2 regions of the Stutzerimonas sp. FeSN7 genome follow, and region 2 is predicted to be linked to the other one. Evidence: riboswitches for the same ligand, from Rfam matches in the RefSeq annotation. Region 2 holds a riboswitch; the other holds the start of a gene.

Region 1 (15,268 bases), 660 kb from region 2:
TGCAGCGGGCAACGAAGTGCCCGTCTCCGAGCGGGGCTACAACCATTTCAATGCGTAAGCGCCGCTGCGAGAGCAGCCGCTTGCCTCCGACCCGATAAGGAACGCTGTTTTGACTGATACCTCACCGGTCGCGGCGAAGCCGCAAACCCTGGTCTGGTCCAACCCCTGGCACAACCTGGCGTTCGGCTTTGGCTCCGGGTTGATGCCCAAGGCGCCGGGCACCTGGGGTTCGCTGGTAGCGCTGCCGTTTGTGCCGCTGTGGCAGTTGCTGCCAGGCTGGGGCTATCTGCTGATGCTCGGCCTGACCATGCTGTTCGGCGTCTGGCTGTGCGGCAAGGTGGCGCGCGAGCTCGGCGTGCACGACCACGAAGGCATCGTCTGGGACGAATTCGTGGGTATCTGGATCACCTTCTGGCTGGTGCCGGAGGGCTGGTACTGGCTGCTGCTCGGCTTCGTGGTGTTTCGCGTGATGGATATCGCCAAGCCGTGGCCGATCAGCTGGGTGGATCGGCATATCCATGGCGGGGTGGGCATCATGCTCGACGATATCCTTGCCGGGGTCGCCGCCTGGGCGGTCATGCAGGGGCTGGTGGCGCTGTTGGTTTGATTGTGCGTCCGGTCGCTGCAGGCCGCTGACGGTTGGTGGATGATCGGCGGCTCCGGTCCGGGCGGCCAGGTTTCGAGGAAGGAATAGCCATGCGTAGCATCCCCGTTCTGTTCGCCGGCCTGTTGCTGCTGCCCGCGCTGACACAGGCCGCCTCAATGGTGCAGGTGGTCGGGCTGTTTCCCGGTGCGGCGGTGGTCAACGTCGACGGCCAGCGCAAGCTGGTCAAGGTCGGGCAGACCGGGCCGGGCGGCGTTCAGGTGGTCAGTGCCGATGCCAGCGGCGCGGTGCTGAGGGTCGACGGCGTCGAGCGGCACTACAACCTGAGCCGCGAATACAGCGGCGCCTACGCGGCGCCGAGCAAGACCCAGCTGAGCGTGGCCAAGGGTACCGGCGGCCATTACTGGATCGCCGGTGCGATCAATGGCCAGCCGATCCAGTTTCTCGTCGACACCGGCGCCACCTCGGTGGCGATCAACGAGCACCAGGCCCGCCGGCTGGGCATCGACTACCGCGTCAACGGTCGGGCGATGGTAGTGAGCACTGCCAGCGGCACGGCCAAGGCCTGGCGCGTGCACTTGAACAGCGTCAAGGTCGGGGCGATCGAAGTGCTCGGCGTCGAGGCTGTCGTCGTCGAGGGCGGTTCGCCCACCGACGCGCTGCTCGGCATGAGCTTTCTCGGGCGCGTCAGCTGGCGCGAGGAGCAGGGCGTGCTGGTGCTGGAGTCGAAGACGACCTGAGCGCCGACCGGGTTGCCGGTCTGGACGGCAGTATCGGCGCGCTCGTCGGCGAAACTCTCGCGCCTGATTCGCCCGCAGTTAGTGTTACAATGTCCGCTTTTCTGCCGCCTGGGATTTCCGCCCGTGTCTGTCGTGTTCGTCGCCGCTTCCCAACTGCCGACGCCGTTCGGCGTGTTCACCATGCATGGTTTTCTCGACCAGGACACTGGCAAGGAACATGTCGCGCTGACCCTCGGCGATGTGGCCGATGGCAAGCCGGTGCTGGGGCGTCTGCATTCCGAATGCCTGACCGGCGATGCGCTGTTCAGCCTGCGCTGTGACTGCGGCTTTCAGCTGGAAGCGGCGCTGCGCGCGATAGCCGACGAAGGACGCGGCGTACTGCTTTATCTGCGCCAGGAAGGCCGTGGTATCGGCCTGCTGAACAAGATCCGCGCCTACGAGCTGCAGGATGCCGGCGCCGATACCGTCGAGGCCAACGAGCGCCTGGGCTTCGCCCCGGACATGCGCGACTACGGTATCTGCCTGCCGATGCTCGAGCATCTGGGCATCGGCGAAATCAAGCTGATGACCAACAACCCGCGCAAGGTCAAGGCGCTGCAGGGCTTCGGCATCCGCGTGGCCGAGCGCAAACCGCTGCAGATCGCGCACAACCCGCACAACCGCAAGTATCTCGCGACCAAGGCCGGCAAGCTCGGTCATATGCTCGGCGAGATCCACCAGGGCGAAGCCGAGCAGTCGTGAGCCGCGTCGCCGCCCGCCGCCAGCTTGCGCGTGACGGCTGGCTGCATACGCTGCTGATGGTGCTGCCTGTGTTGGTGCTCGGGCGCGCATCGGTGGTGTTTGCCGATTGGGGGCTACCGCTCTTCGCTGCTGGCATGGTTTCGCTGTTCTTCAGCCTGCGGGCCTTCACCGCCTTCAAACACGCACTGATCGCCACCGAGCAGGCGCTGGACAGTCCTGCCGAGGCGGAAGCCTGGGCGCGTTTGCGCCGCGTTCGCCGACGCGGCCTGTTGATCGCGTCGCTGCCGGCCTGGTTCGCGGCCGCCGGGGCTCTGCTGGGCATGGAGTCGGTCGCCCGCCTGTTGCTGGTATTCGGCAGCCTGGTGCTGCTGGTGCTCTACCGTATTCCGCGGCAGCTGCACTGATGCGTCTCCTGCTGCTGGCCGCCCTGGCACTGCTGGCTACGTTGCCTGCGGTTGCCGCGCAGCGGGTCGTAAGCCTGGCGCCCTCGCTCAGCGAAATCATGCTGGAACTCGATGCCGTAGACCGCCTGGCCGGTGTGCTGGACGGCGGCGAACGTCCCGCTGCCCTGGCTCAGGTACCGTCGGTGGGGCGTTATGGACAGGTGGAGATGGAGACCTTGCTCAGCCTGCGCCCCGATCTGGTCCTGCTCTGGCCGGACAGCGTGCCGCGCAGCCAGCGCGAGCAGCTGCAGCAGTTCGGTATTCCCGTGCTGGTTGTCGAGCAAACCCGTCTCGAAGGGCTGGCCGAGCAGTTCGTCGTGGTAGGTAATGCCGTGGGCCGCGCCGAACAAGGCGAACGACTGGCCGAGCGCTTTCGTACAGGACTCGCCGAGTTACGCAGCAACTACACGCGCGCCGAGCCGCTGCGGGTGTTCTATCAGATCTGGAATCGCCCGCTGTATACCCTCGGCGGGCAGCAGATCATCAGCGAAGCGATCGAGGTGTGTGGTGGGCAGAATGTTTTCGCCGACCTGACCTTGGCGGCGCCGCAGGTCAGCATCGAAGCCGTGCTTGCCCGTGATCCTGAAATCATTCTGGCCGGTAGCGGTGCGCAGCTGGATGAGTGGAAGGCCTGGCCGCAGCTCAGTGCAGTGCGCAGCGGTCGCCTGCTTGAAGTGCCCGACAAGGGGCTGGAGCGGCCAAGCTTCCAGATGCTGGGTGCGATCCGGAAGCTCTGCCAGGTGATGGCGGCAGCGCCCTGAGCGGGCGCGTCGGTAGCGATTACAGCGAGGGAGTCCAGGTGACGGAGACTAGGGCGGTGCGGCCTTCACCCATGTACTCGGCGCCAGTCCAGTGGATGGCTCGGGTGTACTCCTTGTCCAGAACGTTGTCGACTTTGAGTCCCAGGGTGATTTCCGGGGTTGCCTGCCAGCTGCTGCGCAGGCTCAGCAGGCCATAACCAGGCAGTTCCTCAGTGTTGGCGAGTGTGTCGTAGCTGCGGCTGAATGCCTGCCAGGTGGCGCCGATACCGATGTCACCGAGTTGGCGATCGAGATCCAGGCTGAGGGTGCGCTTGGCGCGACGGGGCAGGGTGTGGCCGCTGTCGCGATCGCGCGGATCGATGATGCTCAGGGCGGCGCTGCCCTGCCAGCCAAACAGCTCTTGCTGCAACGAGGCCTCGAAGCCATTTATGCGTGCTTTCTGTACGTTGCGCGGAATGTCGACGAAGACGATGGCGTCTTCAATGTCGGTGCGGTACAGCGAGGCTTGCAGAAGTGTCTTCTCTGCCAGTTGGCTACGCCATTGCAGTTCGTAGGTTTTAGAGCTTTCAGGCTTTAGGTTCGGGTTGGACGAACTGGAGCAGCCGAAGGAAGGATCACAGAAGTCTGGCCAGTACAGATTGTTGAACGTCGGTGCACGGAAACCTTCCGCATAGGACAGGATCAAGTCGTTATCGGCATCGAGGTGATAAGTCAGTGCACCATTGAAGGTGTTCTCGCTGCCGAACTGTTCGTTCTTGTCATGACGCAGGCCGAGCTCGGTCGAAAAAACTTCACCCTGCCAGCTGTGTTGGACGAACAGCGCCTGATTCCAGCGCTCGTCTTCATCGTATTGAGTGTCGCTATTGAGCGAGTCCATATGCCAGTCGAAGCCGAGCAACAGGCTCTGGCCGCTGCCCAGGGCCAGTGTGTTCAGCCAACTGGCCGAATCGCGATAAGTGCTGAACGGGCCGCTCAGGCTGACGTCATCCGCACGCTCGATATAACGGTTTTCGCTATGACCCAGTTCCACGCGGGACGTCCAGCGTTCGTTGATATTGGCGCTGAGAAAACCCGAATAGCTGCTCAGCTGAAAGTCCGAGTAGGGATAAGCGCCGTAGCTACCGTAATCGAATTCGCTTTCGCCACGTTGGTCCAGCACGCTGAAACCACCTTCCAGGCGCTCGTTGAAGCGATGGTTGAGGTTCAGCGAGAAGGCATTGTTGCGGTAGGCGTCGTGGTCACTGTCGGGACGCACACGGCTGTCCGTATGGTTGATACCACGGGTGTCGTCGGCGCTGGCGCTGAGGCTGAAACGGGTGCTTTCGTTGCCGCCGGAAAGCCCCAGGCTGCGCTCCCAGGTATTGCGGCTGCCGTAACCCAGACGCAGGCGGGGATTGAGTCCTTCGCCACTGGCGCGACGCGTGAAAATCTGAACGACCCCGCCAATGGCGTCGGCGCCATAGACCGCCGAGCGTGGACCGCGCAGCACTTCGATACGCTCGATCTGTTCGACGTTCAGGTACTCCAGTGGCGAGCCACCAGCGGAAGCTGATCCGATCCGTTGGCCATCCACCAGCACCAGGCTTTGGGCGCTGCTCGTGCCACGTATGAAAAGGCTGCTGCTGGTGCCGCGCCCGCCATTCTGAATGACTTGCACACCGGGTACACGGTTGAGCAGTTCGCTCACGCTGGAGGGCTGTAGCCGGTCGATATCCTCGCGGGTGAACACCGTGCTGGCAGCACTGCTTTCGCTGCGCTGCTGCACGTCACGGTTGGCCGTGATCAGAGTATCGGACAGCTTTAGCGCGTCCTCGCGGGACGATGTCTGGGCGAGCGCCAGGCCGGGCGTCAGGGCGATGGCCAGGGCCAAACGGGACAATTTCATCGGTAAGAAATCCTCAAAAGATCGCAGACTTTTGAGGAGGGCAGGAACAAGCGCGAGGATGACGGGCAGCAGCGCTTGACGGTGCTGCCCTCCGCAACACCAGTCGAATCCGTCAGGCCGGTCTCCGGGCTTTCGACACGCATCACGCTCACCTTCCCATGTCGGAACACAGTGGCTGTCGAGCGGACGGCGATTCCTGAGGATCGCGGTCGATTACCGTTGCGGGGGCAGCGCCGGCCTTGCTCTTCGAGCGCACCGGCTTCCCGTTTAATGCGGACCTTGCGGTCGTGCACACCTGGGCGGATAAGAAAACGCGCGAACCTTACGGCCGATGCTGGCGAAACACAAGCGGACCGATGGCCGCAAGCCTGTCAGCGCCGGGTCTGCGACGGCGGCAAGGTCGCGCCTGAAAGCGCGACCGCTAGGACGGCCCGCCGACGATCTTCAGCCCGCTCTGCCCGTTGCCCTGGCGCTGCACCTGAATCTGCACCGGGATGCGTTCGTGCATCTCGGCCACGTGGCTGATCACTGCCACCTTGCGGCCCTGGGCTTGCAGCGAATCCAGCGCGTCCATGGCGATCTGCAGCGACTCGGGATCGAGGCTGCCGAAGCCCTCGTCGATGAACAGCGATTCGATCCTGAGCTTGCTCGACGCCATCGAGGCCAGGCCCAGTGCCAGGGCCAGCGAGACGAGGAAGGTCTCGCCGCCGGACAGCGAATGCACCGAGCGCAGCTCGTCGCCCATCTCGGTATCCATCACCAGCAGGCCCAGCGGACTTCCGCCGCGCTTGAGCCGATAACGGCGGGCCAGCTGACGCAGCTGCACGTTGGCGTGCTGCACCAGAAGATCCAGGTTGTAGGCCTGGGCGATCTTGCGGAAGGCGCCGCCGTCGCTCGAGCCGATCAGCGCGGCGATGCGCCCCCAGCGCTGCATTTCGGCGCGCGCCTCGCCGATCTGTGCCAGCAACGCCTGGCTCTGGCGGCGGCGCTTGTCGTCGTCGAGCAGCTGAGCACGGGTTTCCGCGCAGCGCTGGTCCGCCTGCTCGCATTGCTGCAGTTGCTCGGCATGGCGCTGCTGCAGCCGTTCGATGTTCGGCGTTTCGGCCTGCTGCTGTTTGTGCATGTTCAGACGATTAAGGCAGCCATCCAGCCGTTCGCGGCAGCGGGTCAGGGTTTCGGCGTTCTGCTGCAGGCGCTGGCGCGCCTCGGCCAGCAGCGCGTCGTCCATCTGCAGCAGCTGGGCGAGGGTGGTGTCGTCCAGCGCCGGATGGGCGGTGCGCCAGGCGCCCAGTTCCGCGTTCAGCGCGTCGCGTTCCTGCTGCAATTCGGCGTGGCGCTGGCGGCAGTTCTGTTGCTCGCTGTGCAGGCGCGTCAGGCCAAGCTTGCTCTCGTTGAGCTGCTGATCGATCCCGGCCTGGGTTTGCCGCGCAGTCTGGATGGCCGCGTCCAGCTGATGTTGCCAGGCGCTGGCGCTGCTTTGCTCGCCAAGGCTGGTCCGCAGCGCCTGCTGGCAGGCGAGCAGAAGCTTTTCGCGCTCAGCCAGCCGCACGCTGCAGCCTGCCTGTTTCTCCTGGCGATGGCGCTGTTGCAACTGTTCGTCGCTGCGGCGCTGTTCGCCCTGGCGAAGCTCCTCGCTCAGCTCGGACTGCGCCTGCAGCTGCTGAAGCCGCGTGGCGATGCTGGCGTCCAGCTGCATAAAGGTCTGCGCCGGGTCTTCGCGCCAGCGCTGCAGTTGCTCGACGGGCAGCAGTTCGGCGAAGGCCGCCAGCTCCTCGTCAAGTTGTTGGCTGTCGCGGGCCAAGGCATCGCGCTGGCGCGCGAGCCGTTGAGTCGCCTCGACACAGGCCTCGCGCGCGGCCTGCCAGGCCTGCTGCAGGGTTTCGCTGCGCTGTTGCAGGGCGAGCAGTTGCTGCTGAAGCTGGCTGGCGCTGGCGATCTGGCCTTTGAGAGTCGTCAGCTGCGTTTCCAACCATTGCGAACGCTCGGCTTCAGGCTGCTCAAGCAATCGTGCGTGCGCGGGCAGAGCGAGCAGGCGCGGCGCCAGGGCCTGCAGCTGCGCGTCGACTTCGCTCTGGCGCTGCTGGGTCTGGCGCAACTGTGTGCTGAGCGCGACATGGCGATCGCGCAGCTCCTGCAGGCGCTGGTCCTGTTCCTGTAACGCCTGCTGCGCGCGCGCGGCCTCGCTGTCGTCGTGCCGAGCAAGGCTGGCAACCAGCGCATCGGTCTGCTGCCAGGGATGCTCGTGGCTGCCGCAGACCGGGCAGGGCTCGCCGGGCACCAGTGCCGTGCGCAAAGCCTCGACATTCTCGCTGCGCGCCAGACGCTGGCGCTCGAGCACGGCAAGGGTGACCGTGAGCGCCTGCTCGGCCGCATCTCGATCGATGCGGACCTGTTTGCCCAGTGGTACCAGGCTGTCCAGTTCGGCCTGCTGTTCGGTGGCGGCGTCCAGCAGTTCGCGTCGGCTGGCTTCGAGCGCACGCTGCTGCGACCAGAGCTCGCGCAGTGCCTCGGTTTCGCGCTCGGCCTGGCGCCAGTCGTCGAGCTGTCGATGCAGTCGGGCCAGCTGTTCGGCCAGCCCGACGTCGCTGTCGCGCTCGCGTTGCAGGTCGTCCAGCGCCTCGCGGGCCACATTCTGCTGGGTTTCGGCAGCCTGGGCCTGCGCTTCCAGCGCGGGGAGCTCGCGCTGGCCTTGCTGCAAGCGTGCCGCCAGCTGGACGGCCTGTTGCAGACGCGGACGGTAACCGTCCCATGCCGCACAGAGTGGTTGCAGGGCTGCACTCGTTTCGAGTGGCTGTGCCAGCGCCGCGAGCTGTTCGGCGGTGCGCTGTTGCTGTTGCTCGAGCTGTTTGAGCGTTGCCTCGCCGGCGCTGGCCGCGGCATCGGCCTGGATGCTTTCTTCGCGGATCAAGGCGAGGTCGGCGTTCAAATGCTGCAGGCGTTCTTCTTCACGGCGCGCCTGGACGAGCCGCGGCTCGGCGTCCTGGCGCGCCTGTTCGGCCGAACGCAGTTGCTCGCTGGCGGCGCTGCATTGGCTCTGCAGCTCGGCCAGGCGCTGCTGCACGGCCTGTTCCTCATGCTGCAGGCGCGCCAGGCTGTCGGCGGCCTTGCCCAGCAGCGGGCCGAGATCCTGCAGGCGCAGGAAACGATGGCGTTGCGGCGCCAGTTGCTCGAACAAGTCGAGGATGCGCCGGGCCTCGGCGAGGTTTTCGCGCTCGTCTTCGGCATCCTGCAGTTGCTGGCATGCCGCTTCGCGCTCGTTTTCCAGGCGCTGCAGTTCGCTGAGCCATTGCCGCTGCGCTTCCAGCGCCTTGAGCTGCTGCTGCAGCGCTTTCAGTTCGTCGAGCTGAGCCTGATGTTCGCGCTCCAATTCGTCACGCTGCTCCGGCTCCAGTGGCTGCAGGCCGCCGGCCTGCTGCTCCAGACGGGCGAGGCCTTCCTTCGCCTCCTTGGCGGCCTCGAAGGCGGCCTGGCCGAGGCGGCTGTAGAGGCCGGTATCGGTGAGCTTTTCCAGGAGGGTGCCGCGCTCGTTGTCGTCGGCCTTGAGGAAGGCGGAAAATTCGCTCTGCGCCAGCAGCACGGCGCGGGTGAACTGGGCCAGGGTCAGCCCAAGGCGGGCTTCGAGCAATTCCTTGAATTCGCGCTTCTTGCCGCTGGCCAGGAGCGTGCCGCTGTCGAGATCCGTAAGGCTCTGGCTGCTGGCCTGCAGGCGGCCGTCGATCTTCTCGCGGGCGCGCTTGACCTCCCAGCGTGCGCGGTAGCGGTGACCGTCGACGCCGACGAAATCGACCTCGGCGTAGCCGCTGCCGCAGCCGCGGCGCAGCAGGTTGCGCTCGTCGCCACCGCCGATCTCGGCATCCACCTCGGGCACCTTGTTCAGCGGCGAAACGCTGTCGAGCCGCGGCGTGCTGCCGAACAGCGCCAGGCACAGGGCGTCGAGAATGGTGCTCTTGCCGGCACCGGTGGGCCCGGTGATGGCGAACAGCCCGGCGCTGGCCAGGGGTTCGGCGGTGAAATCGATGACCTGCTCACCGGCCAGCGACGCCAGGTTCTTCAGGCGGATGGCGAGGATTTTCATCGGTCATCCTCCGTATGAGCGAACTCGACCCGTTGCAGCAGCGTGGCGAAATCGTCCAGCGCCTGTTCATCCGCCGGGTTGCCGTACTGTTCTTCCCAGGCGCGGGCGAACAGTTCCTGCGGGGTGATCTGGTCGAGGCCGAGCAGCACGTCCGATTCCGTCTCGCCGCGCCGGCCCGCGTACTCGCTGGCGATGCGCACCAGTCGGCAGGCCTTGCCGGTTATCGCGGTTTCGATGCGCTGGCGCAGGTCCGGCAGCGGTTCGTCGAGCAGCACGCGTACCTCCAGCCAGGGCAGGTGTTCGTCAAACAGGCCGGTGGGCGGCAGCGCCTCCAGCGCGGCGATCACCTCGGCCAGCGGAGCGCGGCCGATGCGGATCATCTCCACCGCACGCGGCACCGGCAGGCTTTCGACCTGCGCCAGCTGCTCGCCGTCGAGTTCGACCAGCAGCACCTGATGCGGGTAATTGACCTCGGCGAAGGACAGCGGCAGTGGCGAGCCGCTGTAGCGGATGCGCGCCTGCCCGGCGACCTGCTGCGGCTTGTGCAGGTGGCCGAGGGCGACGTAGGCGACGGACTCGGGAAACAGGCTGGCCGGCAGGGCCTCGGCATTGCCGATGACGATATTGCGCTCGGACTCCTCCGACACCGCGCCGCCGGCCATGTGCGCATGGCTCATGGCAACCAGCGCCTGGCCGGGCTGGCGCACGGCCTCGGCGGCGGCGATGAGGCGTTCATGCACCTGGCGAATGCCGGCCATGTAGTCGTCGCCCAGCGTCATTCCGGTGACCTCGGCCGGGCGCAGGAAGGGCAGGGTGAGGCACCAGGCGGCGGTGTTGCCAGCGGCGTCGTGCAGCGGCACCAGCAGCCGCTGGTGGTCCAGCTGGCCCTCGGCGACCCAGCTGATGCGGCCGACGGCATGGGCATTGAGGCGCTTCATCAGCGGCGCCGGCAGCTCGATGCGCCCGCCCGAGTCGTGGTTGCCGGCGATCATCACGATGTCCAGCTGCGGGAGCTTTTCGTGGGCGCGGACGATGAAGTCGTAGAGGCGCTCCTGGGCCTTGAGTGGCGGGTTGACCGTGTCGAACACGTCGCCGGCGATCAGCAGGGCGTCGGCGCGGTGGGTGATCAGCTGGTCGAGCAGCCAGGCGAGGAACTGCGCGTGTTCGTGGTCGCGGTCCTGGCCGTGGAGTGTCTGGCCGAGGTGCCAGTCGGAGGTGTGGATCAGGCGCATGGGCTTTGGGCTCTCGTTGAGCGAAGGTGGGCGCGCCGTGACGTTGGGACGGGACGCAATTTGTTTGGAGATTTTGGTGGGGCGGAGCGCAATGCCCGGTGTCTGGGTGTGGCGCTTTCCGTAGGGTGGAAAACCGCGCAGCGTTTTCCACCTTGTTGGGCGCCTATGCCTGCGAACGGCGCAGCGCTTTCCTCGGCCGGAACTACAGGTCGCGCCTTGCACGGCGCGTCACTTTCTCTTGTCTCGCCAAGAGAAAGTAACCAAAGAGAAGGCGACCCCGGCATCCGGGTTTTGCTTCGCAAAACTTCCCTCCCTCCGGCGCTGCTCCGGGGGCCGTCGCGAAGGGACGTCCCTGTCCCTTCGCTCCTCGCTCGGCGTCCATGCCTCGCGTCCCCCTGCGCAGCACCTCCACTCGGCCTTCTGACGGGGGCTGGAGTCCGAGCCGACTGGAAGTTTCTAAACGGGTCCGTAGCGTGGGTAACGCGAAGCCCATCCACTGGTCTGCAAATTAAGCCGCGCTGGCCCGGCAAAAACTTGCTTGAAGCCTGCGGTGGAAAATGCTGCGCAGTTTTCCACCCTACATCACCGGCGAGACATGGGGGCAGAGCTGTCTGTAAGTCTCCGGCGGTAGTCCCAGCATGATGTTTCTTGCACGAACGAGCAGGCGGCACCAGTCGCCCCTTCAGGAGGGTGAGCGGAGCCGTCGTGGAGAGGGGCGAGCGGCATGGATGCCGCGAGAGCCGTAAAGGGCCATGGAGGGCCCTTGTACGGCGGCCCTCGGAGCGGCGGCGTAGCGAGCGAACCCGTAGCGAAGCGACGGGCCGGATGCGGGGGCAAGCGTTTTTGCTTACTTTTTTCGCGACTGAAAAAAGTGAGTCGCCCAGCAGGGCGAAACCTGAGCTAAATGCCAAGGAAAGCGCGGCGCTCACATACCGAAATCCGTGCCGACGCTCTTCGCGGTCAAGACCGCTCCCACATGGAGGCAGCGGCCCTTCACGGTCACGACCAGCCTCACAAGCCCTCACGAGTACAACCACCCCTTCAACGCCTGCAGATTCCCCACCTGCAGCTGCTGCGCCGCCGCATTGGCCTGCACGGTGTTCGGGTCGATGCCGAAGCGCTGCAGCACGTACTGCACCAGTGCGCCACGGGTCTCCACCGGCAGTTGACCGTCGAGCATGCCGTAGTCCACCTCGATGATTGCCTTCTGTGCCGGGCTCAGGCGCGCATCCGGCTCGATCAGCACCGTCACTGGCGTGTTCCAAGCCTCGTCCTGCTCGCGGGTGTGTTCGCTTTCGTCCATCAGGTCCGGCTCGCCACGGAAGCGGCTGAGCACGAAGTCGCGGTACGCGCGGTTCTTCTCGCAGTAGGCCCGCACATGCCAGCGCATGCCGGTGAAGACCAGCGTGTGCGGCGCCATCACGCGAATCTCCATCTCCGGGTTGGCCAGCGAGACGTACTCGCTCTCCAGGCGCAGCCCCTCGCGGCAAGCCTGCAGGATCGGGCGCAGCACCTCGGGGCGGATGCTGCGGTCCGGCACCTGCAGCACTTCCGTATGTGCATAGGCCAGCGCCAGGCCTTCGATGTGCGGAGCGCGCACGCGGTTCTGGTCGAGCAGGTGCAGGTAGGCGCTGGCGCTGCCGTCGATGAACAGTGGCTGGAAGGCCTTGCTCGGCTTGTAGCCTTTCAGGTGACGGTCATATGTCAGGTTTTTGGGCGCATGTTCGTTGAGGTAGGTGTTGATGTCCTTCGAGGCCTGCTGGCGGCTGATGCCGAAGCTCTGCATCAGGTGGCCCGTGGTCAGGCGGCCTTCCCACCAGGCGATGGTCTCGATCAGCCGGTAGCGCAGTGCCAGATCCCAGCGTATCTGACTGATCGATTGCTTCCTTTTCATCGCTGTTGCACCTGTACCAAAGGTTTACATGCCTATGTCGAGCAGGTCGACGTGTCGTGCAACGCTACATATATTCAGGGCATGTTTCAACACGGCGAGGTGACCGACATGAATCTGCTGATCGCTGCACTCACGTGGTCCGGCGTGGCCTTTGTCGCGATGGCGGTACTGGCCTGGCTGGCGTACGCCGACGGCGAGCGAAAAGGGTGAACGGGTTACCGTTTGGTGAAGGCTGAGCGCTTCCCGATGGACGGCTGGAATCTCCGACCCCCTGAACATGGTCTTTGTGTCAGGCTCACTGTAGAGATGCTCCATGAAGACTTTGTCCCGTCATCTGGCCGAAACCTTCACTTCGCAATACCGCACCCGTGTCGAACCAAAGGCGGACGGCCGTCTGGAGGTTCACGTCGGTTACCCGATCAATGGCACCCACGCCACGCGTATCGTCGCTGGGCACCAGGTACAGAACACGCTGTTGGTGGAGACCATTCTCGAAGACATGCGTAACGAACTGGCCCGCCCGCAGTAACCCCCGCTCAGCGCACCGAGGGCAGTGCGATACGCACGCGCAGCCCACCCAGCGGACTTTCCTCCAGGCTCCACGCTCCACGCCACGCCGTCAGGATGTCGCTGACGATTCCCAGCCCCAGGCCGTGCCCTTCCGCGCGTTCGTCCAGCCGCACGCCGCGGTTGATGACCTGCTCGCGCTGTGCCGCGGGAATTCCCGGCCCGTCGTCGTCCACCAGCAGCACGAAGCCGTCGCGCGTCTGCTCGATGGTCAGCTCGACGCGGCTGCGCGCCCATTTGCAGGCGTTGTCCAGCAGGTTGCCCAGCAGCTCGAGCATGTCTTCGCGATCACGCGGCACACGGCAGCCAGCCGGGGCATGCCAGCGCAACTCGAGATCGGCGCGGTGAATCATCGCCAGGGTGTCGAACAGCGCCGGCAGTTCGGCATCGCAATCGAAATGGGCACCGGGCAGCACATCCACCGACAGTCGTGCGCGACCCAGTTCGCGGCTCACGCGCTGCTGGATCTGCTCCAGCTGTTCCAGCAGGCTGGCCCGCAACTCGGGGTGGGCGGCCAGTTCTTCGCGTTGTACCAGGCTGCCGAGTACCGCCAGCGGCGTCTTCAGCGCATGACCGAGGTTGCCCAGTGCATGCCGTGAGCGTTGCAGGGTTTCCTCGGTATGGCTGAGCAGGTGGTTGATCTGCTCCACCAGCGGTTGCAGTTCCACCGGCGCCTGCTGGTCCAGCTGCTGGCGCTGGCCCTGCTGCAACTGGGCGATCTGCTGTCGGGCGCGCTCCAGCGGGCGCAGCGCCAGGCCCATGGCGTAGCGCTGCAACAGCAGCAGGGCGAGCAGGGCGAAGCCCACCAGCCCCAGGCCGCTCAGCCGCACGCGGGCGAAGCTGTCGAGAACCGGTGTGTAGTCCTGCGCCACGCTGATGATGATCGGTTGGCCGTCGCGGCGGTATTCCGCGCGGTAGCCCAGCAGGCGCTGCTCCTGCGGGCCATCCAGCAGCTCCTCGGTCAGGCCCGGGCGCTCCGGCCATTGCGGCGTAGCGTCCCACAGCGAGCGTGAACGCCAGGTGCGGCCGGGGAGCTCGATCTGGAAGTAGTGTCCGGAAAACGGTCGTTGATAGCGCGGGTTCAGGCGCTGCAGGTCCAGCTGGTCGCCGTTCGGCCCTTTGACCAGCGCTACCAACAGGCCCTCGGTCTCTTCGCGCAGATCGGTTTCCAGGCTGCGCCTGAGGCCGGATTCGAACAGCCAGAGGCTGGTCTGCACCAGCACCAGCGCCACCAGCAGCAGGGTGGCGATGAGGGCCAGGCCGAGGCTGCGCTGGATCGACTTCACGCCGCGCCGCCGAAGCGATAGCCCTGGCCGCGGCGCGTTTCGATCAGCTCGCGGCCGAGCTTGCCGCGCAGCCGGTTGACATGCACTTCGATGACGTTGGAATCGCGCTCGGTTTCGCCGTCGTACAGGTGTTCGGTGAGCTGGGTTTTCGACAGCAGCTGGCCCGGATGCAACATGAAGTAGCGCAGCAGGCGGAACTCGCCAGCGGTCAGCTCGATGTCCTGGCCGTCCTTGCGGCAGCACTGGCGCGACTCGTCCAGCTCCAGCCCTCCGGCCTGCAACATCGGCTGGTTGGCCAGACCGTGGGCACGGCGCAGCAGCGCCTGGATGCGCAACAGCAGCTCCTCGGGATGGAAGGGTTTGGTCAGGTAGTCGTCGGCGCCGGCCTTGAGACCATCGATGCGCTCGGCCCAGGAGCCGCGTGCGGTGAGGATCAGTACCGGTGTGGTGACGCCGGCGGCGCGCCAGGCGTGCAGCACCTCCAGCCCCGGCTTGCCGGGCAATCCGAGGTCGAGAATGATCAGGTCATAGGGCTCGGTCGCGCCCTGGTATTCGGCGTCGCGGCCATCGGTGAGCCAGTCGGTGGCGTAGCCCTGGCGGCTGAGACTGGCGACCAGTTCGTCAGCCAGCGGAACGTTGTCTTCGACCAATAGCAGACGCATCAGTCTTCCTCGTCCTTGATCAGGCGGCCATCGCGAGCATCGAACTCCAGCTCGCGGGCAACGCCCTGGGTGGTCAGCAATTCGATTTCATAGACGTAGAGGTCATCTTCCTCTTCCAGCTCCGCTTCTAGCAGACGCGCCCCGGGGTAGCGTTCCATTGCCCGCTGGATCAGCGTCTCCAGCGGCAGGATCAGCCCTTCGCGGCGCAGCCGCAGGGCCTCGTCCTGGTCCAGGTCGCGGCTCACCGCCGGGGTGGCGGCGAGCAGCAGAACCAGTGGCAGCATTACAAGAAGAGGGGCACGCATGGGTGGCCTTTAGTCGTCCTGTTGATCCTTCAGCACTTCGCCGGTCTTGGCGTCGAGCTCCAGATCCCATTGC
Region 2 (15,268 bases):
CTAGACTCAGAAGGGGCACGCTTTATAGTTTTGCTGAGGAAATTGGGGCTACTAAATTGGCACTCGGTCATCATATGGATGACATGGTTGAAACTTTGTTTCTGAACATGTTTTTCCAAGCGCAATTGAAAGGGATGCCTCCTAAGCTTCTTAGCGATGACAAGAGGAATATAGTCATCCGGCCACTCGCCTACTGTCGCGAGAAAGATATAGCAAAGGTCGCTGCCGATAGCGCATATCCAATCATTCCGTGTAATCTCTGCGGATCGCAAGAGAATTTGCAGAGGAAAAAAATCAAGTCGATGATTGCGGAGTGGGATTCGGTAAATCCTGGCTGCGTAGAAAACATCTTTCACAGCTTACAAAGCGTAAGTCCTTCCCAGTTAGCTGATCGCAGCCTCTTCGATTTTATAGATCTATCCATTGATAGGTCGGATGCCCGACCGCCCTACGAATTCGAAGCAGCCGAGGTTTCATCATCCAGTGTTGAAGGCCGAATTGATGTCGTTCGGATTTTGTAAAGGTTCAAGGTGATTTTTCGGGAGGTATGAGGGTTTTCAGAGCTCAGGAAGACGCAAAATTTACTTTTTCGCCTTTTTCTGTAAAGCCAGCTTTCTATTTAATTCATTTAAAATCAATAGGTTGCGCTTATGCTGGTGCTGTCCAGTTATGTTTTCTTAAGCTATAAGGCAAAGACAGCTACACCATGCTCGACGTGCTGCTCTATCTGCAGAAGGTCGCGCCGATCAGGTTCGAAGTGGTCGCGGTGAACATGGACCAGAAGCAGCCGGGGTTCCCCGAGCACGTCCTGCCTGAGTACCTGAAGTCCATCGGCGTCGAGTACCACATCATCGAGAAGGACACCTACTCGGTGGTGAAGGAGAAGATCCCGGAAGGCAAGACCACCTGTTCGCTGTGTTCACGTCTGCGGCGCGGCACGCTGTACACCTTCGCCGACGAGATCGGTGCGACCAAGATGGCGCTCGGGCACCATCGCGACGACATCCTGGAAACCTTCTTCCTCAACATGTTCTACGGCGGCACGCTGAAAGCCATGCCGCCCAAGCTGCTCTCCGACGATGGACGCAACGTGGTGATCCGGCCCCTTGCCTACTGCAGCGAGGCAGACATCGAGGCGTATTCGAAGATGAAGGAGTTCCCCATCATCCCGTGCAACCTCTGCGGCTCGCAGGAAAACCTGCAGCGCCAGGTGGTCAAGGAAATGCTGCAGGAGTGGGAACGCAAGTCGCCGGGACGCACCGAAATCATGTTCCGCGCGCTGCAGAATGTGGTGCCTTCGCAACTGGCCGATCGCAATCTCTTCGACTTCAAGAGCCTGCGCATCGACGACAGCGCCACGCCGCGCTTCGTCGATGTGATGAGCCTGTAGGTCGCGCTAGCGGTTTCCGCAGGGCGGGCTTGTTCAGCCCGCCGTCGTCATTCATCGCATCGCCTCGGTGGGCTGAACCCACCCAGCGAGCTTTTTCGCCATGCGGGTTGAAAGCCGCACGCCTGGCGGAGTATGGTTCGGTCATCTTCTGGAGATCAGCATGTCCCTGAACCCTGTAGCCCTCAACGTTGTCGATGCCGGTGCCATTCGCACCGTGGTCGTTCGTGGGCAGCAGGTTGCCGCCGCTGGTTATTACTTTGGGTATTGGTTTAGCCACAGGCGCGCCTGATACCCCACAGGCGCCCTAGCAAGCAGGGTCGCCACCAGAGCAGTTTTCGAACCCCCGGTCGGCCACCCGACCGGGGGTTTTGTTTTTTCGGCCATCCGATGGCCATAACGCTACGAGGAACACGCCATGACCACCTACCGCACCGATCGTTACTACCGCTACGACTGGCGATTTAGCCGCTTCGACGTCAAACAGCCCTCACGCGACCGAACACCCGACTAGCGCCGCCGCGGACCACCCGCGCCGGCAGAAGGAACCGCCAGATCATGAATGCATCCGCCACCGTACTTGCCAAACAACCCGCCGCCACCGCCGAAGCCAGCGTCGCTCGCCGCAGCGCGCAGCCGCTGCCAAGCCCCGCCGTATTGCGTCAGCGTCTGCCCTTGAGCGACGCCCTTGCCGCACGCATCCGCAACGACCGCGACGCCATCCGCGCTGTACTCGACGGCCACGATCCGCGCCTGTTGGTCGTCGTCGGGCCCTGTTCCCTGCACGATCCCGTCGCCGCGTTGGAATACGCCGAGCGCCTGGCCGCGCTAGTGCACGAAGTCAGCGACCAGCTGCTGCTGGTGATGCGCACCTATGTGGAAAAACCGCGCACTACCATTGGCTGGAAAGGGCTGGTCTACGATCCGCATCTGGACGGCAGCGGTAACATGGCCGACGGGCTGCACCTGTCGCGGCGGCTGATGCTGGATATTCTCGAAACCGGTCTGCCCATCGCCAGCGAACTGCTGCAGCCGCTGGCTGCCGGGTACTTCGACGATCTGCTTGGCTGGGCCGCGATCGGTGCACGCACCAGCGAATCGCAGATCCATCGCGAGCTGGTCAGCGGGCTGGACCTGCCGGTGGGCTTCAAGAACGGTACCGATGGCAGCCTCGGCATCGCCTGCGACGCGATGCGTTCGGCCGAGCACCCGCACCAGCACTTCGGCATCGACGAGCTCGGCCATCCGGCCCTGCTGCAGACACACGGCAATCCGGATACGCATCTGGTGCTGCGTGGTGGGCACGGCGCACCCAACTACGATGCCGCCAGCGTCGCCGCCGCATGTGCCGCCCTCGCGCAGCAGGGTATCGCACCGCGAATCATGGTGGATTGCAGCCACGCCAACAGCGGCAAGAACCCGCTGCGCCAGCCGGCAGTGCTGGAGTCGGTCATCACCCAGCGCCTGGCCGGCGATGCGAGCTTGCGCGGCGTGATGCTCGAAAGTCACCTGTTCGATGGTTGCCAGCCGCTCTCCGGCGAGTTGCGCTATGGCGTATCGATCACCGACGGCTGCCTGGGCTGGAGCGGCACCGAGCAGCTGCTGCGCGAGGCAGCCGAGCGATTGCGCGGTTGAGGCATCCGGGGCGGGTGAGGGTGGGCAGGCCGTGGCGTAGCGGTCGCCATCCACGCCTGCGGGCGGTCGGAGTGCCGGCTTGCAGGCAATCGCCAACCTCGGCACCCTTTGCCGTCGCTTGATCAACCGAAAGGCCCATCCATGCACGACTACAAATGGCTGCACGAATACTGCCTCAATCGCTTCGGTTCCGCGGCGGCGCTGGAAGCGCGGTTGCCGCAGCCGCGCAGCACCGATGAGCTGCGAGCCGTCCCGGACGATCGCTACCTGTCGCTGATCAGCCTGCGCATCTTCCGCGCCGGGCTCAAGCACAGTCTGGTGGACGCCAAGTGGCCGGCCTTCGAGCAGGCCTTCTTCGGTTTCGATCCGGAAAAGGTGGTGCTGATGGGCGGCGAACACATCGAGCGGCTGATGCAGGACGCCCGGTTGATCCGTCATCTGGGCAAGCTCAAAAGCGTACCGCGCAATGCCCAGTTCGTGCTGGACGTGGCCAAGGAGCGGGGCAGCTTCGGCAATCTGCTGGCGGACTGGCCGAGCAGCGACATCGTCGGCCTGTGGCGCTATCTCGCCAGGCACGGCAGCCAGCTCGGCGGCCTGTCGGCGCCGCGTCTGTTGCGCATGGCCGGCAAGGACACCTTCGTGCCCAGCGACGACGTGGTGGCGGCGCTCAAGGCACAGGAAATCGTCGACAAGGTGCCCAGCAGCCAGCGCGATCAGGCTGCGGTTCAGGCGGCCTTCAATCAATGGCAGGCCGAAAGTGGCCGCCCGCTGTGTCAGCTCTCGGCGATGCTGGCGTTCACTGTGAATCACTGAGAACGCTGCGACGGTTTGGCACAGCGCTGCGCGAATAGGCGCGGTGTAGAGTTCAAACATGACCATCGTCAAAGACAAACGTGCGCAGATCGTATGGGTGCTTCTGGCCTGCATCCTGCTCAATGTCTTTGTCTGCAGCCTGAACCATGCCAGCCATGTGGGTTTCGAGCTGGCCATGGGGCAGGACGCCTTCTGTTTCACCGATGGCACGTCATCCGGCGGCAAGATGCCCGCTGCAGGTGCCCATGACGCCCCCGAACAGGCTTTCGACTGCCCGCTGTGCAGTTCGCTGTTCCTCGCCGTCGTCGTGCTGCTGGCCCTGGGCTGGCTGGGCCGGCGGGCGAGGGGGCCGCTCGCGCGCCCGCGCGATGATCTGCGCGGCCCGCGCCAGCAATGGCCGGCGCTGAATCCGCAGGCTCCCTGAAGCTTTCCTGACTGACGTACCGCCGCCGCTGTTGCGCCAGTGCTGCAGTCGGCCGGCCAACTGTCGGAACCCTCCGACGGCACGCTCGCTTCAGGGGATTTCAGCATGACCATGATGGAACGCTTCACCCGCGCCGAGAGCCGCGTCAGCTATCGGCTGCCTTTCCCGGACTACCCCAGCAACGCGCGCAGCTTCGTGCATCTGGATGCCAAGCTGCTGCCGTACTGGCACGCGCTGTTCGACGTCTGCCCGCGTCTGCTCAGGCTCGACCCACCGGACGGCCTGCAGATCTTCCGCCAGTTCATGACCTGGGCGTATGGCTGCCAGCTCGCCCTCGACTGGACCTTCCACCTCGGCGTGTGCCGCTGGCTGCTCGCTTCGGACTATCGCGAGCTGATCGAGGCGCAGGACATCGAGGCGATGATGCTCGCCGCCGCGGCGCGCTGGGTAGCCAGCGACGACAGCCCGGCCATCGGTATCGTGCTGGCCTGGCAGGCTGGCGACGAGCCGGTCTTCGACTGGAAGCCGCGGGTTCGCCAGGCCGCGCGGTTGACAGCACAGGCCGAGGAACTGCCGCCGACGCGCTGGGACTTCGCCTGGAGTCCGCTCGCCGCCAGCGGCGGTAATGGCTTTCGCCGCTGGCTGCGTGTGCCATGACCGCGACCGGATGCCGCATCCCCAGGTTTTCTGCTGCCTTTGCATGGGGCCTGCCGGTCGCGCCGCTACGTTCTGCAAGCGACGCCGCGCGGCGATCACGGCCGGCTCGGCGGGGTGGGGCAGGCTGTCGCAGTTGTCGCCAGATCCGGCGCTTCCGACACTGCGCTCGCCCTGAACCCGAGCAGTGCTTCCACGGGTGGGTTTGGGGCGCGGCGATTGAGTCCGGGCCGCGTGTCCGGGTCCCGGCCCTCACCCCAAGGGGGCCTTCAATCGCAACTGGCGGTGATGGCAGCAGGCGTTGCGGCAGGTTTCTGCCGGGCGTCGGGCGAGCCGGGAGGTAAGCATGTTCAAGTCATCGCTCAAGCGAGACATCGTGCTGGTGTTGCTGGTCAAGGTCGCGATCCTCACAAGCATAAAAACCATCTGGTTCGATGCTCCCAGCATTCCCGAGAACGGTTCGGCGAGGGTCGCCGAGCATTTGCTTGATAAGCGGGATACCAATCCCGAGGGAGGGCCGAGATGATCTCGGAAAGCGTTGTCGATCTGTCCCGTCTGCAATTCGCCATGACGGCGATGTACCACTTTCTCTTCGTGCCGCTGACCCTGGGGCTCGCGTTCCTGCTGGCCATCATGGAGTCGGTCTACGTGATGACCGGCAAGCAGGTCTACAAGGACATGACCCAGTTCTGGGGCAAGCTGTTCGGCATCAACTTTGCCCTGGGCGTCACCACCGGGCTGACCATGGAGTTCCAGTTCGGCACCAACTGGGCCTATTACAGCCACTACGTCGGCGACATCTTCGGTGCACCGCTGGCCATCGAGGGGCTGATGGCGTTCTTTCTGGAATCGACCTTCATCGGCCTGTTCTTCTTCGGCTGGGATCGCCTCTCCAGGGTGCAGCACCTGGCGGTGACCTGGCTGGTGGCGCTGGGCTCGAACCTCTCGGCACTGTGGATTCTCATTGCCAACGGCTGGATGCAGAACCCGGTGGGTTCGGAGTTCAACTTCGAGACCATGCGCATGGAACTGGTGGACTTCGGCGCGCTGCTGTTCAACCCGGTGGCGCAGGTCAAGTTCGTGCACACGGTGTCGGCCGGCTATGTCACCGGGGCGATCTTCGTGCTGGCGATCTCGTCGTTCTACCTGTTGAAGAAGCGCGACCTGGGCTTTGCCCGCCGTTCGTTCGCCATTGCCGCGGTGTTCGGCCTGGCTTCGACGATCTCCGTGATCATTCTCGGTGACGAATCCGGTTACGAGATCGGTGACGTGCAGAAGGTGAAGCTGGCGGCCATCGAGGCCGAGTGGGAGACCCACCCGGCGCCGGCCGGCTTCACCCTGTTCGGCCTGCCGAATCAGGACGAGCAGCGCACCGACTACGCGGTGAAGATCCCTTACGTGCTGGGGCTGATCGCCACCCGCTCGGTGGATGAGGAGGTAAGGGGCATCAAGGACCTGATCGCCGAACACGAGCTGCGCATCCGCAACGGCATGCTCGCCTACGAGCGCCTGCAGGTCCTGCGCAGTGGCGACAAGTCGGCCGCGGCGATTGCCGCCTTCAACGAGGTCAAGCAGGACCTGGGCTACGGCTTGCTGTTGAAGAAGTACACCGCCGATGTGGTGGACGCCAGTGACGAGCAGATCCACCGAGCCGCGCTGGACACCATCCCTGATGTGTTCAGCCTGTTCTGGACCTTCCGCGTGATGGTCGCCGCCGGTTTCCTGATGCTGGTGCTGTTCGCCCTGGCCAGCTGGGCTTCGATCAAGCGCAATGCCGAGCGCAAGCCCTGGCTGCTCAGGTTTGCGCTGTTCAGCCTGCCGCTGCCTTGGATCGCCGCGCAGACCGGCTGGTACGTCGCCGAGCATGGCCGCCAGCCCTGGTCCATCGCCGAGGTGCTGCCGACCCATCTGTCCACCTCGACGCTGGCCGCCGGCGATATCTGGGGGTCGCTGATCGCGCTGGTAGCCTTCTACAGCTTGCTGCTGGTGGTGGAGATGTTCCTGATGATCCGCTTCGCCCGCCTGGGGCCGAGCAGCCTGCACACCGGTCGTTATCACTTCGAGCTGCAGGCCGCCGGCCAGGCGCAGAAGTTGCGCGATGCGGTCGCCGTGCCTGCCGCCAAGGGTGTTCCCATCGAACCGTCCGCCGTGTGAGGGAAAGAAAATGTTCGACTACGAGGTTCTCAAGCTGGTCTGGTGGGTGCTGATCGGTGTGCTGCTGATCGGCTTCGCCCTGACCGATGGCTTCGACATGGGCGCCATGGCACTGATGCCCTTCGTCGGCCAGACCGACAACGAGCGGCGCGTCGCGATCAACACCATCGCGCCGCATTGGGATGGCAACCAGGTGTGGTTCATCACCGCGGGCGGCGCGCTGTTCGCTGCCTGGCCGATGGTCTATGCGGTGGCCTTCTCGGGGCTGTACTGGGCGATGCTGCTGGTGCTGTTCGCGCTGTTCTGCCGGCCGGTGGGCTTCGACTACCGCAGCAAGGTCGAGGACCCGCGTTGGCGCAACGCCTGGGACTGGGCGCTGTTCGTTGGTGGGGCGGTGCCGGCGTTGGTGTTCGGCGTTGCCTTCGGCAACCTGTTTCTCGGTCTGCCGTTCCAGCTCGACGAATTGATGCGCTCGACCTATCACGGCTCGTTCTTCGCGCTGCTCAACCCGTTCGCGTTGCTCTGCGGCGTCGTCAGCCTGAGCATGCTCAGCGCCCATGGCGGCGCCTGGCTGATGCTGCGCACCGACGGCGCGCTGGCCGAACGCTCGCGGCAGGCAACACGGCTGTGTGCGCTGGTATTCCTGCTCGGTTTCGCCGCCGCCGGCGCCTGGCTGGTGTTGGGGGTTGAGGGCTTCAGCCAGCTCTCTGTCAGCGATCCGGGCGCGGCACTCAATCCGCTGCTGGACAAGCAGGTAGCGCAGGACAACGCCGGCTGGCTGGCCAACTATGGCCGCTATCCGGTCACTCTGATCGCGCCGGCTGCGGGCATCCTCGGGGCGTTGCTGGCGCTGCTCGGTTCCGGTCGCAACAGCGGTGGAGTGAGCTTTCTCGGCACCAGTCTGATGATCGTCGGCGCCATCTGCACTGCTGGCTTCGCGCTGTTCCCCTTCGTCTTTCCGTCGAGCCTGGACCCGGCCTCGAGCCTGACCATCTGGGATGCGGTTTCGAGCCACAAGACCCTGGGCATCATGTTCGTCGTCGCCTGCCTCTTCGTGCCGCTGATCCTCTGCTACACGCTGTGGAGCTACGTGCGCATGTGGGGCCGGCTCACCCAGAAAACCATCGAAGCCAACCCTCACGGGCTCTACTGATCGAGCGGGTGGGCTTCCGTGCTCGCCCGCCAAGGAGACGACTATGTGGTACTTCACCTGGATACTCGGCGTGCTGCTGGCCTGCAGCTTCGGCATCATCAATGCGCTGTGGCTGGAAGCCACCCAGGATCTGGACGCCGAGCCGTGAGCGGCATGGCGCACCGGCTGCTGTACCGGACCCCCGCGCGGCTTCTCTCGCTGCTGCTGGCGTCACCGCTGGCGCTGGTGCTGCTGATCCATCCGGCGGCGATGCTCGACGGGCAAGGCGGCTACAGCCACCCCCAGCTGATGCTGGTGATGTGGGGGATTTCCGCAGGTTTCGTGCACGGCGTCGGCTTCGTTCCGCAGTGGTGGGGCTGGCGCTGGCTGCTCGGGCCACTGCCGGCCTGGCTGTTCTGCGCGCTGGGCTATGCCGTGCTGGCGCACGCGAGGCTGGGCTGAGCGGGCTCGGGTGCTCGGGCAGACAGATGCCCTGGTTCGTGGTCTGATGGTGACAACCCCGCGGCGTGGCCGCGGGCCAGTCATCGAACCGGGCTCGCCGTCATCATGGACATCGACAAGGCCGCTCAGGCGCTAACCGGCGCCGAGCGCATTCTGATTATCACCGGGGCAGGGCTGTCGGCCGATTCCGGGCTGCCCACCTATCGTGGCCTCGGCGGACTCTATAACGGCGAAACCGAAGACGGCCTGCCGATCGAGGTGGCGCTATCCGGGCCGACGCTGCGGCGTGATCCGGCGTTGTGCTGGAAGTACCTGGCCGAAATCGGCCGGGCCTGCCTGCAGGCCGAACCCAATATCGGCCACTTCGCCATCGCCGAGCTGCAGCGGCGCAAGCCGGGGGCCTGGGTGCTCACGCAGAACATCGATGGCTTCCACCGCCGAGCCGGTAGTCCGCCCGATCGCTTGATCGAGATTCACGGTCAGCTAGCGCCGCTGTCGTGCCTGGGCTGCGGCAAGGTCGACCGACGTCCACTGCCTTCGCTGCTGGATCAGCCATTGCCGCCGCGCTGCCTGATTTGCAGCGGGGTGCTGCGTCCCGCCGTGGTGCTGTTCGAGGAGATGCTGCCGGAATCGGCCCTCACTGCGTTGAAGCAACAGGTGCAGGTCGGCTTCGACGCCGTGCTGGTGGTTGGAACCACTGCAAGCTTCGGCTACATCCTCGAGCCGGTATGGCGGGTGCGTCAGGCCGGCGGCTCCGTCGTCGAGGTGAATCTGCAACCCACCGAGATCAGCCCGCTGGCGGACGTGCTTCTGCAGGGAAGGGCCGCAGACGTTTTGTCGCAGTTAATCCGTCACATTTCGTCTGATTGAATTTGATCATCGAAGCGATAGAGGGCATAGTCGCGGGCACTTTGAAATCACCGACACGGCTGTGCCCATGCGCCAACGCTTCGCACCCCTCGTGCCTCTTGCACTTATCGCCCTGCTGACGGCTTGTGCCGGACAGCCCGTACAGACCGAGCAGCAGATCACATCGCCTCGGCTGTCGCACAATCACCCCCTGGCCGGATTCGATTTCGCCTCGTTCGAAAAGAGTGAGGATGAGTCGCTGGCCGAGCTTACCGACGAGCAGGATTACCAGCTGCCGCAGCTGGCCGACAGTATCCTCGAGCGCGGCTTTACCCTGGTCGGTACCCCGTATCGCTACGGTGGCAGCTCGGTGAAGAGCGGTTTCGATTGCAGCGGCTTCGTTGGCTTTCTGTTCCGCAAGGAGGCCGGTCTCGACCTGCCGCGTTCTACCCGCGAACTGATCAATCTCGACGCGCCTGTGGTCAAGCGCACCGAGCTGGAGCCTGGTGACGTGGTGTTCTTCAATAATCGTGGTCGTGGCCGCGTGAGCCATGCCGGCATCTATATCGGTGATGACCAGTTCATCCACGCCTCCAGCAGCCGCAGCGGTGGCGTTCGGGTCGACAGCCTGGATGACAAGTACTGGCGTGCCAGCTACATGGAAGCCAAGCGCGTCCTGGCACTGGCCACCGATCTGGAGCCGCACACGGCTCAACGCTGAGTTGACGACTTGTGGGGGTTGCGTCTGGCCCCACATGCCGGCAGAGTGATGGCTCATTTGCCTGGACCGCTCTGCGATGCATTACCTGGCCCGTCTCACGCTTGTCGTTCTCTTCGCGCTGCTGGCCGCCTGTGCCGGCCAGCCATCGGCACCGCCAGTCGTTCAGGAACCCACTACTTCTCACCCCGTACCCGGTGTTGCCGAGGATGTACTGTTCAGCGCGCTCGGCCTGGTCGGTACGCCCTATCGCTGGGGTGGCAATACGCCTGACAGCGGATTCGATTGCAGCGGCCTGATTGGCTACGTCTACCGTGGCGCTGCTGGCATCAGCCTGCCTCGCACCACCCGGGAAATGAGTGATTTGCGCGGCCCTGCCGTACGTCGCCATGCACTACAGCCAGGTGATCTGGTGTTCTTCGCTACCAGCGGTGGCCGTCGTGTCAGCCATGCAGGCATCTACGTTGGCGAGGATCGCTTCGTCCATGCACCGTCTTCCGGCGGCACGGTACGTTTGGACAGCCTGACCGCCAGCTATTGGCAGAAGAACTACCTGGGCGCCAAGCGAGTACTCGACCACGAGCGCTTGGCCAGCAATCCCTAGGCTGGGCCCTGCTGCAGTCTGCCAACGGCCTCCTTTCACTCGCAAAACATTCTGAAATAGTCTCCGTTTGACATGCGGTGATTTCGCTCGCCTCGGTGTTTGGCTACCATGCGCTGCCCAATTTTCCCTCCGTGTGCAGCCCGCTGTGCACAAGTCCCTTTCCTTAGTTCCCCATTAGGTGAGTTATGCCTGTATTGCTGACGTACGTGCTGATCGCACTGGCGGTGGCGGCACTGCTTGGTGTCGTGCTCGAAGAAATAACCCATGTAAACAAGGCCAAGGTCACGCTGTTCTTCGGCACCCTGGCCTGGCTGCTGCTGTTCATCTTCGCCCCGGCGGGCGAGGCGCGGGAAACGGTGCTGGAGAGCCTCAACGAGAACATCGCGGAAATCGCGGGATTGTGGATATTCCTGGTGGCGGCGATGACCTTCGTCGCCTATCTGAACAAGAAGGGCATGATCGAGAACCTGATCTATCTCGTATTGCCGCGAAAAATCAGCGAGCGTGCGCTGCTTTTTCTCACTGCAACCTTCTGCTTCGTGTTCTCGTCGCTGGCCGACAACATCACCGCAACGTTGGTCTCAATTACGCTGATCCTCTCGCTTCAGCTGGATCGCGCAAAGACCATCAAGTTCGCTACCTTGGTGGTCTTCTCGGTCAACTCCGGGGGCGTGGCGCTGATCACCGGCGACGTCACCACACTGATGATTTTCCTGGCCGGCAAGGTGGCGATTCTCCAGTTGCTGGTGCTTGCCCTGCCTGCCTTCGTCGCCGTGATGGTGCTTGCCGCCATGTTGTCGATCGGTATGAAAGGCGAGGTCATGGTGCAGGGCCAGCGCAACGAGGTGCGCGGCGTGGATGTGGCCATCGCGCTGATCTTCCTCTGCACCATTCTGAGCACCATCATCGGCAACTTCCTGTTCCAGATTCCGCCTGTGCTGACCTTCCTCGCCGGGTTGTCGGTGATGTTCCTGGTGGCGCGCTTCTTCAGTGATGACAACGATTCCGACCCGATCCTCGAGTACGTGCGCCAGGTGGAGTTCGAGACGCTGTTCTTCTTCCTCGGCATCCTGCTGCTGGTGGGCATGCTCAAGGAAATCCGCGTGCTCGACGGGCTGGTGCACATTTATGACCAGGTGCCGGCGGTGATGGCCAACTACCTGATGGGGGTGATGTCGGCGGCGATCGACAACGTGCCGCTGACCGCCGCGTTGCTCAAGTCCGGGCTGGAAATGGGCGTGGCTGAATGGATGGTGCTGACCTATGCGGTCGGCGTTGGCGGTTCGCTGCTGGTGATCGGCTCGGCGTCTGGCATCGTCGCCATGAGCAAGGTGCCGGGGCTGACCTTCGGCAGCTATCTGCGGCACATGCTCTACCTGTTTATTGCCTTCAATATCGGCTTCGCCGGCGTTTATCTGATCGGCCTGTCGATGAGTTGATCGGCCGGCTGCGCGAGCGCGGGATTACCAGCTCAGGTTGAAGTGCGAGCCCAGCACGAAGCGACCGTCCTGAAGATCCCAGCGCTCGACGCAGACCTTCTTCTGCTCGCCGGGATGCAACTTCAAGCGGTTGAACGAGTTGGGTGACGTGCCGCGTAGACGTGTAGATAACGTAGTGCCGGCCTGCACCATCCAGATCTCGCGCTGCAGACCGGCGTACTGCTTGGACAGCGGAAGCACGTAAGGAAGATGGATGTGCCCGCCCATGACCAGGTCCAGGCCATGTTCGGCCCAGCGCTGCAGCGCGGGTTCGGCGCCGTGCTGCAGGTTGCTCAGGTCGCTCGGTACCATCGCGCCGAATGGCTGGTGGGCCACCACGATGCGAATCTTGCGCGGGTCGCTTTCCCTCAGACGTCGAGCCACGTCCTCGACTTGTCGCGCCGTCACCACGCCGTCCTTGTGCCGGCGCGGATGGGTGGTGTTGAGCCCGATCACCAGCGTATTTTCGTTCTCGAATACCGGTTCCAGCTCATCGCCGAAGTGGTGTCGGTAATTGCCGTACGGCGTGAAAAGACGCGCGAAGACGTTATACAACGGGATGTCGTGATTACCCGGGATCACCAGCGTGTCGCTCACCCCGTCAGCCTCCACGCGGCGCACGAAGGCGGCTGCACTGGCGAACTGCTCGCGGCGCGCGCGCTGGGTGATGTCGCCGGAAAACACCAGCAGATCGGCCTGGTGTTCGCGGACATGGTCCTCCAGGGCTTGGACCACGGAAGGCTGTTCGGTACCGAAATGGGTGTCGGAAATCTGCACGATGCTGGTCATGGGCGTCGGTTATGGTCCTGGCTGATCGGGGCATTGTTGCATTCGAAGCCTTTCGGCGTCCGCCGTTCCAAGCGGTGAGATGCAAGCGGAAATTGCAGGGCGCTGCGACAACCCTGCGGTTGCTTCACGTCCAGCCTTGGACTAACCTCCGCGTCGCCTCAGGTGCCCCCTGCAAAAGGGGGTGAAACAGGGAAGCCGGTCCATTCTCACGAAGATTCCGGCGCTGCCCCCGCAACGGTAGGCGAGTCGAGAAACCGCAACGGCCACTGTGCATGACGCATGGGAAGGCGCGGTTTCGGGATGCCGCAAGGCATACGCTCGCAAGCCCGGAGACCGGCCTGTCGCATTTCACTGACAGTGCGGCGGGCGCTGGGCGGGTGCGTATCCCTCGCGGTATTCACTTCCTTTTGCGGTTCCTCCGTCTGTCTTCGTCGACTTTCAGTCGTGCGGGTGGGCACGACGGAGACCTGAACCTTGACTGGCAAGCCCCGTTTCAAGCCAGCGGCCTATGTGCTGCTCGGCAGTTTTCCCTTTTCCATCGGCCTACTGGCCGCAGCCCCGCTGGACCTCGAACAGCAGGTGGTGACCGCCACCCGTACCGCGCAAACCGCCCAGCAGAGCCTGGCCGCAGTCACCGTGCTGGACCGCGAGCGCATCGAGCGCAGCCAGGCGGCTTCGTTACCCGAGCTGCTCAAGCAGGTGCCTGGCGTTTCGCTGGCCAACAACGGCGGGCCTGGCAAGTCCACCGCGCTGTTCATGCGCGGCACCGAGTCCGACCACGTGCTGGTGATGATCGACGGTATCAAGATCGGCTCGGTGTCCGCCGGCGGGGCGGCCTTGCAGGATCTGCCACTGGAGTTGATTGAACGTATCGAGGTGGTACGCGGCCCGCGTTCCAGCCTGTACGGCTCGGAAGCCATCGGCGGGGTGATCCAGATCTTCACCCGCAAGGGCCAGGGGCAGGGCGTCAAGCCGTTCTTCTCCGCCGGCTACGGCACTCATGACACCTACACCGGTAGCGCCGGTGTTTCCGGTGGCGACGGTCGTGGTTGGTACAGCCTGGGCGTCAGCGGTTCGGATACTGATGGCATCAACGTCAAATCGGTGGGCACCAGCGGCTACGAAAATGACGCCGATGGCTATCGCAACCTGTCCGCGACGCTGAGCGCTGGCTATCGTTTCGACAACGGTCTGGAGCTGGACGCCAACCTGCTGCAGGCCAAATCCCATAACGACTACGACAGCGTGAACCGGGCTCGCACGTCCGGGTTCGGCGCCAATGCCGATGGTGTGTCGAAAGTTTTTGGCACCCGTGCACGCTTCAGTCCGCTGGAGCGCTGGCTGGTGACGCTGCAGGCCGGGCGCAGTGAAGACAAATCCGACGCCTATCAGGACGGGCAGTTCTATTCACGCTTCGACAGCCGCCGCGACACGCTCGGTTGGCAGAACGATATCCAGCTCGCCACTGGGCATACGCTGATCGTTGGGGCGGATCACCAGCGCGACGAGGTCAATGGCTCCACCGTTTATGACGTGGAATCCCGTGACAACAAGGGCTACTTCACCCAGTACCTGGGCGAGGTCGGTCGCCATGACTGGCAGCTGTCGCTGCGTCGTGACGACAACGACCAGTTCGGCCAACACGACACCGGCAACATCGGTTACGGCTATGCGCTGACCGACTGGCTACGTGGCACCATCAGCTACGGCACGGCATTCAAGGCGCCGACCTTCAACGAGCTGTATTACCCCGACTACGGCAACCCCGAGCTGGATGCGGAAACCTCCGAGAGCCTTGAGGTCGGCCTTGCCGGTCAGCATGGCTGGGGCCACTGGGCGGTGAATGCCTATCGCACCGTGGTCGATGACCTCATTGCCTATGACGCCAGCATTTCCGCACCGGCCAACGTGCAGCAAGCGCGTATCCGCGGGGTCGAGCTGGTGCTCGGCAGCCAATCGTTCGGTTGGGACTGGAACGCCAACTACAGCCTGCTGGAGCCGGAGAACCGCTCCGCCGGGGCCAACCGCGGCAACGAGCTGGCGCGCCGGGCAAAACAGCTGTTCAACCTCGACGTTGACCGTCGGCTCGGTGCCTTCAGCGTCGGCGCCAGTCTGCACGCCGAGGGCCAGCGCTATGACGACCTGGCGAACACCAAAGAGCTGTCCGGC

What was found. Region 2 has a riboswitch for cobalamin ahead of btuB (TonB-dependent vitamin B12 receptor). Riboswitches for the same ligand answer to the same signal wherever they lie in the genome.
Region 1: it holds a riboswitch for cobalamin, as region 2 does, so the genes downstream of both, P5703_RS17975 (TonB-dependent receptor domain-containing protein) here and btuB (TonB-dependent vitamin B12 receptor) in region 2, are expected to answer to the same signal.

What each region holds. Positions count from the first base shown of each region.
Region 1 is NZ_JARPMN010000001.1:3,768,181-3,783,448, reverse strand. Features, by position in the region: gene thiL (thiamine-phosphate kinase) at 1-58, shown strand, start outside; gene P5703_RS18000 (phosphatidylglycerophosphatase A family protein) at 110-607, shown strand; gene P5703_RS17995 (retropepsin-like aspartic protease family protein) at 697-1,344, shown strand; gene ribA (GTP cyclohydrolase II) at 1,468-2,085, shown strand; gene P5703_RS17985 (hypothetical protein) at 2,082-2,489, shown strand; gene P5703_RS17980 (cobalamin-binding protein) at 2,489-3,289, shown strand; gene P5703_RS17975 (TonB-dependent receptor domain-containing protein) at 3,309-5,174, opposite strand; cobalamin riboswitch at 5,273-5,489, opposite strand; gene P5703_RS17970 (AAA family ATPase) at 5,596-9,249, opposite strand; gene P5703_RS17965 (exonuclease SbcCD subunit D C-terminal domain-containing protein) at 9,246-10,481, opposite strand; gene P5703_RS17960 (helix-turn-helix transcriptional regulator) at 11,503-12,375, opposite strand; gene P5703_RS17955 (hypothetical protein) at 12,689-12,904, shown strand; gene P5703_RS17950 (sensor histidine kinase) at 12,912-14,228, opposite strand; gene P5703_RS17945 (response regulator transcription factor) at 14,225-14,890, opposite strand; gene P5703_RS17940 (PepSY domain-containing protein) at 14,890-15,195, opposite strand; gene P5703_RS17935 (PepSY domain-containing protein) at 15,205-15,268, opposite strand, start outside.
Region 2 is NZ_JARPMN010000001.1:3,110,367-3,125,634, reverse strand. Features, by position in the region: gene ttcA (tRNA 2-thiocytidine(32) synthetase TtcA) at 1-521, shown strand, start outside; partial or broken gene ttcA (tRNA 2-thiocytidine(32) synthetase TtcA) at 689-1,390, shown strand; gene P5703_RS14780 (hypothetical protein) at 1,551-1,679, shown strand; gene P5703_RS14775 (3-deoxy-7-phosphoheptulonate synthase) at 1,946-3,022, shown strand; gene P5703_RS14770 (DNA-3-methyladenine glycosylase I) at 3,164-3,835, shown strand; gene P5703_RS14765 (DUF2946 domain-containing protein) at 3,894-4,259, shown strand; gene P5703_RS14760 (putative natural product biosynthesis protein) at 4,365-4,916, shown strand; gene cydP (cytochrome oxidase putative small subunit CydP) at 5,260-5,439, shown strand; gene P5703_RS14750 (cytochrome ubiquinol oxidase subunit I) at 5,436-7,067, shown strand; gene cydB (cytochrome d ubiquinol oxidase subunit II) at 7,078-8,220, shown strand; gene cydX (cytochrome bd-I oxidase subunit CydX) at 8,264-8,368, shown strand; gene P5703_RS14735 (cyd operon YbgE family protein) at 8,365-8,661, shown strand; gene P5703_RS14730 (NAD-dependent deacylase) at 8,767-9,531, shown strand; gene P5703_RS14725 (C40 family peptidase) at 9,599-10,231, shown strand; gene P5703_RS14720 (C40 family peptidase) at 10,308-10,832, shown strand; gene nhaD (sodium:proton antiporter NhaD) at 11,018-12,271, shown strand; gene P5703_RS14710 (metallophosphoesterase family protein) at 12,296-13,099, opposite strand; cobalamin riboswitch at 13,243-13,455, shown strand; gene btuB (TonB-dependent vitamin B12 receptor) at 13,574-15,268, shown strand, end outside.